Regions from separate parts of the Neglectibacter sp. X4 genome, predicted to be linked through region 2. Evidence: a T-box and tRNA genes for the amino acid it is inferred to sense, from the RefSeq annotation. Region 2 holds a T-box; the other holds one or more tRNA genes.
The links. A T-box is a leader RNA that pairs with one kind of tRNA and senses whether it is charged. The one in region 2 lies ahead of pheS (phenylalanine--tRNA ligase subunit alpha), so its partner is inferred to be a tRNA-Phe.
Positions count from the first base shown of each region.

Region 1 (6,053 bases), on a different contig from region 2:
TTAAAGGGGCTGCACTGCCACATCGGCTCCCAGATTTTTGAAGTGGAGCCTTTTGTACACGCCGCTGAAGTCATGCTGGAGTTATTCGGGCAGGTAAAGTCCCAGTTTGGCGTGGAGTTGGAGCATTTGAACCTGGGCGGCGGTTTTGGGGTGCGCTACACCCAGCGGGATGACGCCCTGCCTTATGAAAGCTATATGGAGGCTGTGTCCCAGATGGTACACAAGAAGTGTAAAGATTTAGGCCTTGACCAACCTGAAATTTACATTGAACCAGGCCGATCTGTGGTGGCGGAAGCAGGCATCACCTTGTATACTGTGGGCGCCATCAAGGAGATTCCCGGTGTGCGCAATTATGTTTCCATTGACGGGGGCATGTTTGAGAATCCCCGCTATGCCCTCTATCAGGCCGATTACACCTGCCTGCTTGCCAATAAAGCAAACGCGCCTGCGGATTACATTGCCACAGTGGCAGGAAAATGCTGTGAGAGCGGCGATCTGATCCAGGAGCACACGCCTATTCAGCGCCCAGAGGAAGGGGACATCCTGGCAGTGCTCACCACTGGGGCCTATAATTATTCCATGGCCTCAAACTATAACCGCAATCCCCGGCCAGCCTGTGTTATGGTGTCCCAAGGGGAGTCCCGTATCATCATCAAAGGGGAGACCTATGAGGACTTGGTGCGCAATGACGTATAAGGGGCGGCATAATGGGCTATAGATATTTGATTTTTGATGTGGACGGCACGCTGTTAGATTTTGGACGTGCCTATGCCTGCGCCCAAAAAGCCATTGCGGAGAAGCTTAACGCCGCGTATACGCCGGAATATATTTCTTTAGATGAAAAATTAAGCTGGAAAATCTGGGACGAGTTTGGCTTGGACAATACCTCGAATCAAGACATCCAGGCAAATTACCACCGCTATTATTATGCGTATCTCCAGCGGCATTTTACATGCCTCGCACAGACCCTGGGGTGGGGCGGGGATATAGACGAACTGGTGGAATGTTACCTGAAGCATGTAGCCTTGTCCTGCGATTTTATGGAAGAGGATACCTTTGATATCTTCAGGCAGCTTTCCGCAAGCCATAAGCTGGTGCTGGCCACTAACGGCGTCACCCGGGTGCAAAGGCCCCGAGTGGAAAAACTCCTGCCTTATACGGAGGCTGTGTTCATTTCCGAGGAAATAGGCTGTATCAAGCCGGGAAAGACATTTTTTAAAGAAATGCTCGTATCCCTTAGGTGCAGCCCGGAGGACTGCCTGATGGTGGGCGACTCCCTTTCCAGCGATATTGCAGGCGCTGTGGCTGCCAGGATGCCCGCCTGCTGGTATAATCCCAGAGGAAAGCAGCCGCCTCAGGACATTGCACCTGCCTATATTATCCGCAGCCTGCGGGAGCTGGAGCGGGTTTTGTCCTGATGCCATAAAATCCACAGACTTTGAACTTTACTTTTCTGCTTTTCTGTGTTAAAATGATAAACCAGTGGGAACCGTGTGAAAACAGGGAGATAAGAACATACCGGGCGCAGAAAGCCTGCGGGTTTTAAAATTTTTCATGGAAAGAAAGGACGGCGCAGAGATGAACGCGAAATTGCAGGACGGTAACATAGATTTTCTTTTCCAGGCAGTGCTGTCGCTGGAAACGCCGGAGGAGTGCTACCGCTTTTTTGACGATCTGTGTACAGTGCCAGAGCTGAAATCCATGTCCCAGCGTCTGGCTGTGGCAAAGATGCTCAGCGACAAGCAGGTATACAGCGACATTGTGGCAAAAACAGGAGCTTCCACCGCCACCATCAGCCGGGTAAACCGTTCTCTGAATTACGGCAGCGACGGCTATGAATTGGTGTTCAGCCGGCTGGGAAAAGAGAGGAAGCAGGAATAAGCCTATGGGAAGCTACGCGGTTTTTGCCCAGTTTTACGATGCCCTAACCGCCAACGTGGGCTATAAGGAGCGGGCGGAATATTTCCTTTCCCTCTTAGAGCGGCTGGGGCATACGCCCGGCCTTACATTGGATTTGGCCTGCGGCACAGGCTCCCTGACTCTGGAGCTGTTCCGCAGGGGCGTGGATATATACGGCATAGACGCTTCTGTGGAGATGCTTTCAGAGGCCCGGATGAAATGCGCCCAGGCAGGGGCGGACATCCTGTTTCTGTGCCAGAAAATGCAGGAAATGGACTTGTACGGGACAGTGGATACGGTTATCTGCTCTTTAGACAGCCTGAACCATTTAAGCGGCAGGGAAGAGATGCAGCAGGCCTTTGGCAGGGTTTCCTTTTTTATGAATCCCGGAGGGTATTTTTTATTTGACCTGAACACCCTCTACAAACACGAAAAGGTGCTGGGGAACAATACCTTTGTCTATGATATAGGGCAGGTCTACTGTGTATGGCAGAACCGCTGCATCCCAGGCTCTGGGCGTGTGGACATCCAGTTGGATTTTTTCCAGCGGGAGGGGAAGCTGTACCGCCGCAGCCGGGAGCACTTTTCCGAGTCTGCCTACCCGCTGGAAGAAGTATTTGCCATGCTGGGAAAGGCAGGTTTCGGAAATATCCAGGTGTATGACGAGCTAACGTTTCAGCCGCCCCGGGAGGACAGCCAGCGGCTGGTGTTTGCCGCGCAAAAATTGAAATGAGGGGAGAAAACCCAAACCATATGGACAGGATTATCCGCACCATCACTTCCGATGGGAGCCTGATGGCTTCCGCTATCGACTCCACAGAGCTTGTATACACAGCCCAGCAGCTCCACGGGCTTTCCAAAACAGCCTGCGCGGCTTTAGGCAGGCTGCTGACAGGCGCATCCCTTATGGGCGCCATGCTGAAAAAGGATAATGCCACCCTAACCCTGAAGGTAAACGGCGGGGGGCCTTTAGGCACCCTTGCAGCCCTTTCAGACAGCCGGGGCAACGTGCGCGGCTATGTGGACAACCCTCAGGTGGAACTGCCCATCCGCCAGGATGGAAAAATAGATGTGGGCGGCGGCGTAGGCCATGAAGGCCGCCTGGCAGTTATACGCGACTTAGGGGAGGGCGACCCTTATATCGGGCAGACAGCCCTTGTAAGCGGTGAAATAGCCGAGGACATCACCCAGTATTATGCCATCAGCGAGCAGGTGCCCACAGTGTGCGCCTTAGGCGTGCTGGTGGACAGGGAAAAGGGCGGGGCGCTGCTTTCCGGCGGGCTGCTGATTCAGGTGCTGCCCAGGGCAGAGGAAGCCGCTGTAAAGCAACTGGAAGCCAATATCGCCAAGCTGGATTCCGTAACCACCATGCTGGCAAAGGGGCTTTCCCTGGAGGAAATGTGCCAGAAGGCTCTGGACGGCTTTGCCATGGAGGTTTTAGACGAGTTTCAGATACACTATGTGTGCAATTGTAGCAAAGAGCGTTTTGCAAAGGGCCTTCTGACCTTAGGCCCTCAGGAAATCCGTACCCTTCCTTTGGACAGCCAGGGCAGGGTGGAAACTGTATGCCAGTATTGCAGCCGGAAATATTACTTTACAAAAGAGGAACTAGAGTCCCTGGCAGAGCAGGCGGCAGGCAGTTTAAAAAAAGAAAAATAAATTTTGAAAAACCCCTTGACATTTGACGGAAAATCCTGTAATATATAGAGCGTCGCTGGTAGACAGCGCAAGCGCCGCTTAAGCGGTACTTAGGATGTGTGGGAGATGGGGGCATAGCTCAGCTGGTTAGAGCACCTGCCTTACAAGCAGGGGGTCATAGGTTCGAGTCCTATTGTCCCCACCATACACATGTTTTACTTAGGTAATCTGGCCCGGTAGTTCAGTTGGTTAGAACGCTAGCCTGTCACGCTAGAGGTCGACGGTTCGAGCCCGTTCCGGGTCGCCATATTTGCCTCTGTAGCTCAGTTGGTAGAGCAGGGGACTGAAAATCCCCGTGTCATTGGTTCGATTCCGATCGGAGGCACCATTTGCGGGCGTAGCTCATCTGGTAGAGCGCCACCTTGCCAAGGTGGAGGTAGCGAGTTCGAGCCTCGTCGTCCGCTCCACAAGATGTGAAAAGACGCTTCTTTCTTGGAGCGTCTTTTCCTAAACATTGGTGACATAGCCAAGTGGTAAGGCAAAGGTCTGCAAAACCTTCATTCCCCGGTTCAAATCCGGGTGTCACCTCCAGAAACGCTATGGATAGATGTCCATAGCGTTTCTCATTTTCTGTAAAGGTGGAAGCTTTATGCTGGAAAATATCCCGGACAGGGAAGAACTGGCGGCATTGCTTGGGCCAGCGCTGTATGAGGTGTGGACGGGCTTGTGCGCCGCAATTGACGCGAAATACGAAATGGAGCGGCTTTGGAACACAGGCGGCAAAAACTGGCAATATGAATATAAGTACCGCAGGGGCGGCAAGACCCTGTGCGCCTTATACGCCCGGGAAGGCTGTGCAGGGTTCATGGTAATTTTTGGCAAGGCCGAGCGGGATAAATTTGAGGCACTTCAAGACAGCTTCCCTGCACAGATACAAACAGCATACGCAAAGGCGCAGACTTTCCATGACGGAAAATGGGTTATGTTTGAGCCTGAAAGCACAGAATTGCTGGACGATTACGTGCGGCTGTTGACAATCAAGCGGAAGCCGAACCGAAAATGAAACCCCTGTTTTGCGAAAGGAGCGTGTAAAGCTTATGCAGTTGGAAACAGAACGCCTTATCCTGCGGGAGATGGTTCCCAGCGACTTTGATGCCCTGTACAAGGTTTGGGGGAATAGGGATATCATGCAGCACTACCCCTATACCTTCGATGAAAAGCGGGTCAGGGAATGGATCCAGCGGAACATGGAGCGGTATCAGATTTTTGGCTTTGGCCTATGGGCAGTGGTTTTGAAAGAGACGGGGGAAGTAATCGGTGACTGCGGCCTGACCATGCAGAACATCGGCAGTAAGATAAAGCCTGAGATTGGCTACCACATCCGCAAAGATCAGCAGCGCAAAGGTTATGCCAAAGAGGCTGCCCGGGCCTGCCGGGATTGGGCCTTTGAAAACACCCCTTTTAACATGCTTTTTTCCTACATGAAATACACGAACATCGGCTCTTATTCCACTGCTATGGCTAACGGCATGCGCCTGTTAGAAGAGTTTGAGGACGATGTGAACACCATCACGAAGGTTTATGGCATCACCCGGGAGGAGTGGGAGCAGTGCCGGTAAAAGAATGGGGAATACCCACCCTGCTGGAAGCCTCGGATCCGGAGAGCGCTGCGGCCCTGTGCAGCCATTTAGGGTTTGGCTTTGTCGAACTGAACATGAACCTGCCCCAGTACCAGCAGTGGGACATGCCCTTGCTGCAAAGCGTGGCAGACAGGTATCAGGTTTATTTCACCATACACCTGGACGAAAAGTTGGATCTGTGTGATTTCAACCCCCTTGTGGCCCAGGCGTACCTGGACACCCTGTTGAAAACTATCTCCTTTGCCCGTAAGCTGCACATCCCTGTCTTAAACATGCACCTGTCAGAAGGCGTATACTTTACCCTGCCTGGGAAAAAGGCGTATCTCTATGAAATGTACCGGGAACATTTCCTGGGGCGGCTGGCAGAGGCCATTGCCCGGTGTGAGGAAGCCGCAGAAGGGGCGGTTTCCATCTGCCTGGAGAATACCGGGAATTTTAACAAACCCTTCCTCCAAGAGGCCCTGGAGCTGTTCCTCCAAAGCCCGCTCTTTGGGCTGACCTTCGATATCGGCCATAACCACAGCGCCGGGGACGTGGACAGGCCCTTTTTCCTTGCACATAAAGAACGGCTGCATCATTTCCACATTCATGACGCAATCGGTGGAAAAAACCACCTGCCCTTGGGCACAGGGAAAATTGATTTGCCCTGGCACCTGGCTCTTGCCGCTGAGAGAAACTGCCGGGCTGTGCTGGAAGTGAAAACCTCGCAGGCCCTGGCAGATTCGGCGGCGTGGCTGGAAAGGGAAGGCTTCTTGGACAGGAAATAATAGGTGCGAAAAAACGCGAGAAAGGAACGATACCGGGCACAGCCTGTATCGCAGGGCGATTAAAATGTATACAAAAAGCGATTTGCTGGCAGACATTAAAAACATGGGT
Region 1 is NZ_QWLE01000001.1:282,707-288,759, reverse strand. It holds gene lysA (diaminopimelate decarboxylase) at 1-696, shown strand, start outside; gene D1841_RS01430 (HAD family hydrolase) at 708-1,418, shown strand; gene D1841_RS01425 (YerC/YecD family TrpR-related protein) at 1,579-1,881, shown strand; gene D1841_RS01420 (class I SAM-dependent methyltransferase) at 1,886-2,632, shown strand; gene hslO (Hsp33 family molecular chaperone HslO) at 2,653-3,558, shown strand; tRNA gene D1841_RS01410 (tRNA-Val) at 3,666-3,742, shown strand; tRNA gene D1841_RS01405 (tRNA-Asp) at 3,768-3,844, shown strand; tRNA gene D1841_RS01400 (tRNA-Phe) at 3,850-3,925, shown strand; tRNA gene D1841_RS01395 (tRNA-Gly) at 3,929-4,004, shown strand; tRNA gene D1841_RS01390 (tRNA-Cys) at 4,054-4,128, shown strand; gene D1841_RS01385 (DUF3788 domain-containing protein) at 4,187-4,600, shown strand; gene D1841_RS01380 (GNAT family N-acetyltransferase) at 4,635-5,156, shown strand; gene D1841_RS01375 (sugar phosphate isomerase/epimerase family protein) at 5,147-5,944, shown strand; gene D1841_RS01370 (AAC(3) family N-acetyltransferase) at 6,009-6,053, shown strand, end outside.
Region 1: it has a tRNA-Phe gene. The T-box ahead of pheS (phenylalanine--tRNA ligase subunit alpha) is inferred to sense a tRNA for this amino acid. The anticodon was not compared.

Region 2 (6,053 bases):
CTGCTGCGGGGGGAACTGCCCCTCACCATCGGCGGGGGCATTGGGCAAAGCCGGCTGTGCATGCTGCTTCTGGGCAAGGCCCACATCGGCGAGGTGCAGGCCTCTCTGTGGGACGAGGAAACCCGCCGGGTCTGCCGGGAAGCCCACGTGACGCTGCTGTAATCCTGTACAATTTTTATAAAACCCCGCAGGAAAGCGATGGGGAGCAGGGAGCAGGTGGACGCCCTCGCCGCCTGGCTGCGGGAGGACGGCTGCACTGTGAAAAGCGGCCCCCGGGTTACAGAGGACGGGTATTATGAAAGCAGCGTGCTGGATAAGGAAGGCAACGCTATAGAAATTACCGTATAGGAGGGAAAAACCATGAGCCCAGAAGAAAAAATCAGGGCTGGGGTGCTGTTCTGCCCTGGCGAACCAGAGCTTGTAGCGATTAAGCGCAAGACCCACAATTTGAATGTAGACTACAACCAGACCCACGAGGACGAGGTGGAAAAGCGGGCCGCCATCCTCTCCGAGATCATCGGGGAGATGGGGGAAGGCGTGCGTATCCAGGGGCCTATCGCCTTCCACTACGGGAAGCACACGAAAATCGGCAAAAATTTCTTTGCCAATTTTAATTTCACCGTCCAGGATGACGGGGAAGTGACCATAGGCAACGACTGCAACTTCGGCCCTAATGTTACCATTGTCACGCCGGTGCATCCCATGGTGGCCAGCGAGCGCAGGCTTATGCGCACAGGCGCCGGGGAGGAAAAGCGTTTATGCTACGCAAAGCCTGTGCATATCGGCAATGACTGCTGGTTTGGGGCCAATGTCACCGTGTGCCCCGGGGTGACCATCGGGGATGGCTGCGTTATCGGCGCGGGCAGCGTTGTCACCCGGGATATCCCGGCAAACAGCTTTGCCGCCGGGGTGCCCTGCCGGGTGATACGGGAAATCACAGAGGCCGACAGCATGGCACATATGCCGGAGGTGCTGGCAGACAACCAGGTGCTGTAAAGAAAAGAGGAAGGCCCGGCGGGTTCCGGGTTTTTGCCGCCTGAAAGGGACAAAAAAGGCCGGCGGAACATGTTCCGCCGGCCTTCCTCTGCCGAAAAGGTTTGTGCAATTTACTTCTAAACATATTGCCTTAAATCTCAAACACCTGCCCCGGTGCGCTGACATCCATTACATGGGGGGCATATTCCCGGTAGGTGGGGGTGGACTTGAACAGGGGCACCACAGAGTAATCCCCCCACATGTGCATGGGGAACACCTTCTCCGCTTTGGCGGCCTCGAAGAAGTATTTCATGCCCAGGTCGAAGTCCGACTCCTGCCGCGGGTCAAGGGGCACAAAGGCCGCGTCTATCTTCCGGCAGCCCAGGGGGCTTAGCTCGTCCTTATAAAGGCGCACCATCTGGTCGTTCTGCATCCGGGGCGCGCCGTCCCACACCCAGCAGTTCAAATCCCCCGCATGGTAGAGGAGTTTTCCCTCGCACTCCACCAGGAAGGCCACGCCCGCGTCTGTAGAGCGCAGGGTGGCAATGCGCAGGCCCTCCACCTCATAGAAGCTGTGGGGGGACACAAAGGTGGTCTGGGCGCGGAGATGCTCCGGCACCCGGCGGGAAAAAATGTCGTCAGACAGCAGGTAGTGTACCTGCCGCCCCTCCTTTGCAAGGCTAAAAACCGCAGGGGAGAAATGATCCTCATGGCTGTGGCTGGCAAACACATACAGGGGCTTGTCCGATTCCGGCACTTCCCCTTCGTAATAGTCGAAAAGCAGGCAGCAGCCCTCCAGCTCCACATGGTAGCAGCTATGCAGTATAAACGTAACTTTCATACAGGCCATCCTTTCTTTGCCATATTGGGCAGTCAGCAGGCGGTTTCACAGCGGTATGCCAGGGCCGCCCGCTGCCAGTATTCTTCCGGGATCTCCTGGTAAGGAGCCTTGCGCCCGCAGTCCCGCTCGTAAAGAGCCTGGGCATAGGGCGGCAGGAGGCCTACCATGTTTTCCCCGGTAATGAGGGCATGGCGCACCATGGCTGTCCACACCCGGCCCCGTTCCAGCAGGCCGGACTCTTCCAGATCCCGCACAGCCCCCTCCAGGTCATAGGGCACCAGGGCGTATTCCGGCCTCCAGCGGGGCATGTCCCCCTCCACGCTGTGGAGAAAAAGCATCTGGGCCTTGCCGGGGGTGGAAAGGGGGATTCCAACAGATCCCGCCCGCACCACCTGCTGGCAGCCCCGCTCAAAAAGCCCGGAAAACCAGGAACCCAGTCGGTGGGTGTGGCCGCACAGGATGTATTTCTCCGGCAGTTCCCCCAGCTTTTCCTTCGCCACCGGATCCCCCTGCTCCAGCCTTCCCCCCACAGCCCAGGGGGAGCCGTGGCAGTAAAACAGAGGCGGCGAGCCGGGAAAGCTTTCCCGCCCGGCAATTTCCAGGCTCTGGAACCAGTCCAGATCCCGGGCTGTCAGGTTTTCATAGGTATACAGCAGGGAGCCTGTGGAGGAGCCGTCCTGCCAGCCGGAGATTTTCCCGGCCCTGTAGTCCAGCATATACTCCTCCCGGTTTCCCCGGATAAAGCGGCAGTCGTACCGGGCGGCGCAGTCATAAACCTGCTCCATGGTTCTTTGGGGATAAGCCCCGTCGGAAATATAGTCCCCCAAAAACACATACCCCTGGGCGCCCCGCTCCCTGGCGTGGCCCAGGCAGGCCTTTAAGGCCCGGGCGTTTCCATGTATGTCGCTGAGCACCGCTATAAGCATAGGATCCCCCCTTTTTTATCCCCTATATCATAGCACGAAACCCGCCTTGTGGCAAGCGCCCCAGGAAAAGAGGCGCCGGAAAACCGGGCGTCCTGCTTGAAGCATTCCCTTTCAAACAAAAGGGTTGCAAGTTTCTGCGCTTTATGGTATGATACAGAAGCCAGCTTCCGGGAAAGCTTTTCCGGAAGGCTGTTTTGTAAACAGATGAGAAACGCTGGGATGAAAGAAAGTACCCCTGTACCGTCCGTTCAGAGAGCCTGGGCCATCGGCTGCAAGCCCGGGCACGGGGCAGGCAGGGGGAAGTTCCTTTCGGAGCGGCGGGGCTGAAGCCGGTCGCGGTGGGTAGGCCCCGACGGCGCGGCCCCGTTACAGGCCGGCACAATGAGGGCAGTTTTCTGCCGAATTTGGGTGGTACCGCGTGGCTTTATGCCCCGCCCCATGTTGGGGCGGGGCTTTTTTGTTCCCACCCCCGCGCAGCTTCGCGCCGGCCTTACTGGGCGCGCCTCTGGTACGCCATGCCCGTGCAAGCAGCGAAAAATTTACACAGAGCAGCGGGCGCGGCGCTCCGCCACGCTGCCGGAAAGGAAGAATGGACATGAAGGAAAAAATCGAGGCCCTGGCCCGGCAGTTCCAGCAGGAGCTGGAAGGGGCGGGCACCAGCGACGCAGTGGAAAAGCTGCGGGTGGCCTATCTGGGCAGGAAAGGCTCTGTCACCCAACTGCTCAAGGGCCTGAAAGAAGTGGAGGCCCAGCAGAAGAAAGAGCTGGGGCAGCACATCAATATGCTGAAAAAGACGGTGGAGGACAAGCTTTCCCAGCAGGTGGAGGCCATCCGCCGGGCAGAGGAGCAGCGGCTGGTGGAAGCCGCCGAGCAGTATGACGTAACCCTGCCTGTAGGAAGCGGGGCAGGCTCTTACCATCCCATCACCATTGTCCAGCGGCAGTTGGAGGAAATATTCGCCTCCATGGGCTTTACCATTGAGGACTACAAGGAGATTGTGACGGACTATGAGTGCTTCGAGGCTGTGAACATCCCCAAGGATCACCCGGCCCGGGACATGCAGGACACCTATTACCTGGAAAACGGCCAGCTTTTAAAAACCCACACCTCCGCTGCCCAGAACGCCATTATGCGCAAATATGGCCCGCCCCTGCGGGCCATATTCCCGGGCAGGTGCTTCCGCAACGAGGCCCTGGACGCCAGCCACGAAAACACCTTCTTCCAGATGGAAGGCATGATGATTGATAAGGACATCTCCATTTCAAACCTTATCTATTTCATGAAAACCATGCTCTCCCAGGTGTTCGAGCGGGATATCAGCGTCCGTCTGCGCCCCGGGTTCTTCCCCTTTGTGGAGCCTGGCTTTGAGCTGGATATCTCCTGCCTTATCTGCGGCGGGGAGGGCTGCTCCACCTGCAAAGGCTCCGGCTGGATAGAGCTGTGCCCCTGCGGCATGATCCACCCCAACGTCCTGAAGGCCGGGGGCATTGACCCGGAGGAGTACACCGGCTTTGCCTTTGGCCTGGGGCTTACCCGCCTGGTGATGATGAAATACGGCGTGAAGGATATCCGCGACTTAAACAGCGGGAACCTGAAAGCCCTGTCCCAGTTTACCCACGAATAGCAGCATACTGCTGCACCTGGGACGCGGGAAACGCGAGCGGGAATTTTTCGCCGCAGAACTTTTTTCCGCGCTTACTGAGGCTGTCCCGTGCTGAACGCGGCTCCCGCAAACGAACCGCTTGACCTGAGACTGGGGTACACAAAAGTTTTTGAAGATTTTTAAGGAACTTTTTACAAAAAGTTCCTTAGGGCTTGTTTGAAAAATCGCAAACACCGTCTTTTTGTCCAAAACATGCGTTTTCTGTGTTGGAAATCCTCGACAGGCGACAGCCTGTCTAAACGCATATATGCGTTTGCGGTTCATCCGCCTTGAAACCGCCCTGTTTTGTCTCAAAAACTCGGCACTTTCTCTACTTTCAAACAAGCCCTAAATCAGAGTTTGAGGCGGCAGCCTCAACAAAGGAGGAAGCGAACGTTATGTTGATATCCATGAACTGGATTCAAGATTTTGTAGATTTAAGCGGCCTGGATTTAGACGCCCTTATCCAGCGGTTCACCCTCTCCACCGCGGAGGTGGAGGAGGTTTTCCGCATGGGGGAAAACCTCCGGGACGTGGTGGCAGGCAAAATCATCTCAATGGAAAACCATCCCAACTCCCAAAAGCTGCACCTTTTGAAGGTGGACGGGGGGGACGGCATTTATGACGTGGTGTGCGGCGCGCCCAACGCCCGGGAAGGCATTATCGTGCCCTTTGTAAAAGAAGGCGGCATGGTGATGGGCCAGGAAATCGGCTGCGCCCGTTTGGCGGGTTTCGAGAGCCATGGCATGTGCTGCTCCGAGCACGAGCTGGGCATTTCCGCCGACCACTCCGGCCTGATGGAGCTGCCCGAGGGCACCCCCGTCGGCCATGACATGACAGAGCTTTTCGCTATAAAAGACCTGGTGTTCGAGGTGGACAACAAATCCCTGACAAACCGCCCCGACCTCTGGGGCCATTACGGCATTGCCCGGGAGTTCGCGGCCCTGGCCGGGCGGGAGCTGAAGCCCCTGGAGACAGCGGCCCTCTCCGCCTTCGACTCCCTTCCCCCCATTGAAATCCAGGTGGAGGACAAGGAGCTGTGCTTCCGGTACACCGGGCTGAAGGTGCAGGGCATTAAAGAAAAGGTAAGCCCTGTGGACATGCGCATCCGTTTGTTCTACTGCGGCAGCAGGGCCATCAACCTGCTGGCGGATCTCACCAACTACCTGATGCTGGAAATGGGCCAGCCCATGCACGCCTTTGACTGCGCCAAGGTGGACAAGATTGAAGTAAAGCGCTTCCCCGCCCCCTTCACCTTCACCACCCTGGACAGCGTGGAGCGCAAGGTGGACGAAAACACCCTGATGATCTGCTCCGGCGGCAAGCCCGTGGCTGTGGCGGGCATTATGGGCGGGCTGGAATCGGAAATTGAAGACGACACCGACAGCCTCCTGCTGGAGTCCGCCAACTTTGACGGGGTCAGCGTGCGGCGCTCCGCCACCCGCCTGGGCCTGCGCACAGACGCCTCCATGCGCTATGAAAAGACGCTGGATCCGGAAATGACCGTACCTGCCATCGGGCGCTTCATGAAGCTGCTTTTGGATATCGATCCAGGCGCCCAGGTGGTTTCCCGGCTGACAGACGTATATGTAAAGCGCTACCCCGCCGTTTCCCTCACCTTTGACAAAGCCTATGTAGACCGCTACACCGGCATTGCCATAGAGGACGG
Region 2 is NZ_QWLE01000009.1:46,784-52,836, forward strand. It holds gene asnA (aspartate--ammonia ligase) at 1-162, shown strand, start outside; gene D1841_RS05995 (VOC family protein) at 199-348, shown strand; gene D1841_RS06000 (sugar O-acetyltransferase) at 361-996, shown strand; gene D1841_RS06005 (MBL fold metallo-hydrolase) at 1,127-1,816, opposite strand; gene D1841_RS06010 (metallophosphoesterase) at 1,849-2,742, opposite strand; T-box leader at 2,950-3,184, shown strand; gene pheS (phenylalanine--tRNA ligase subunit alpha) at 3,338-4,366, shown strand; gene pheT (phenylalanine--tRNA ligase subunit beta) at 4,783-6,053, shown strand, end outside.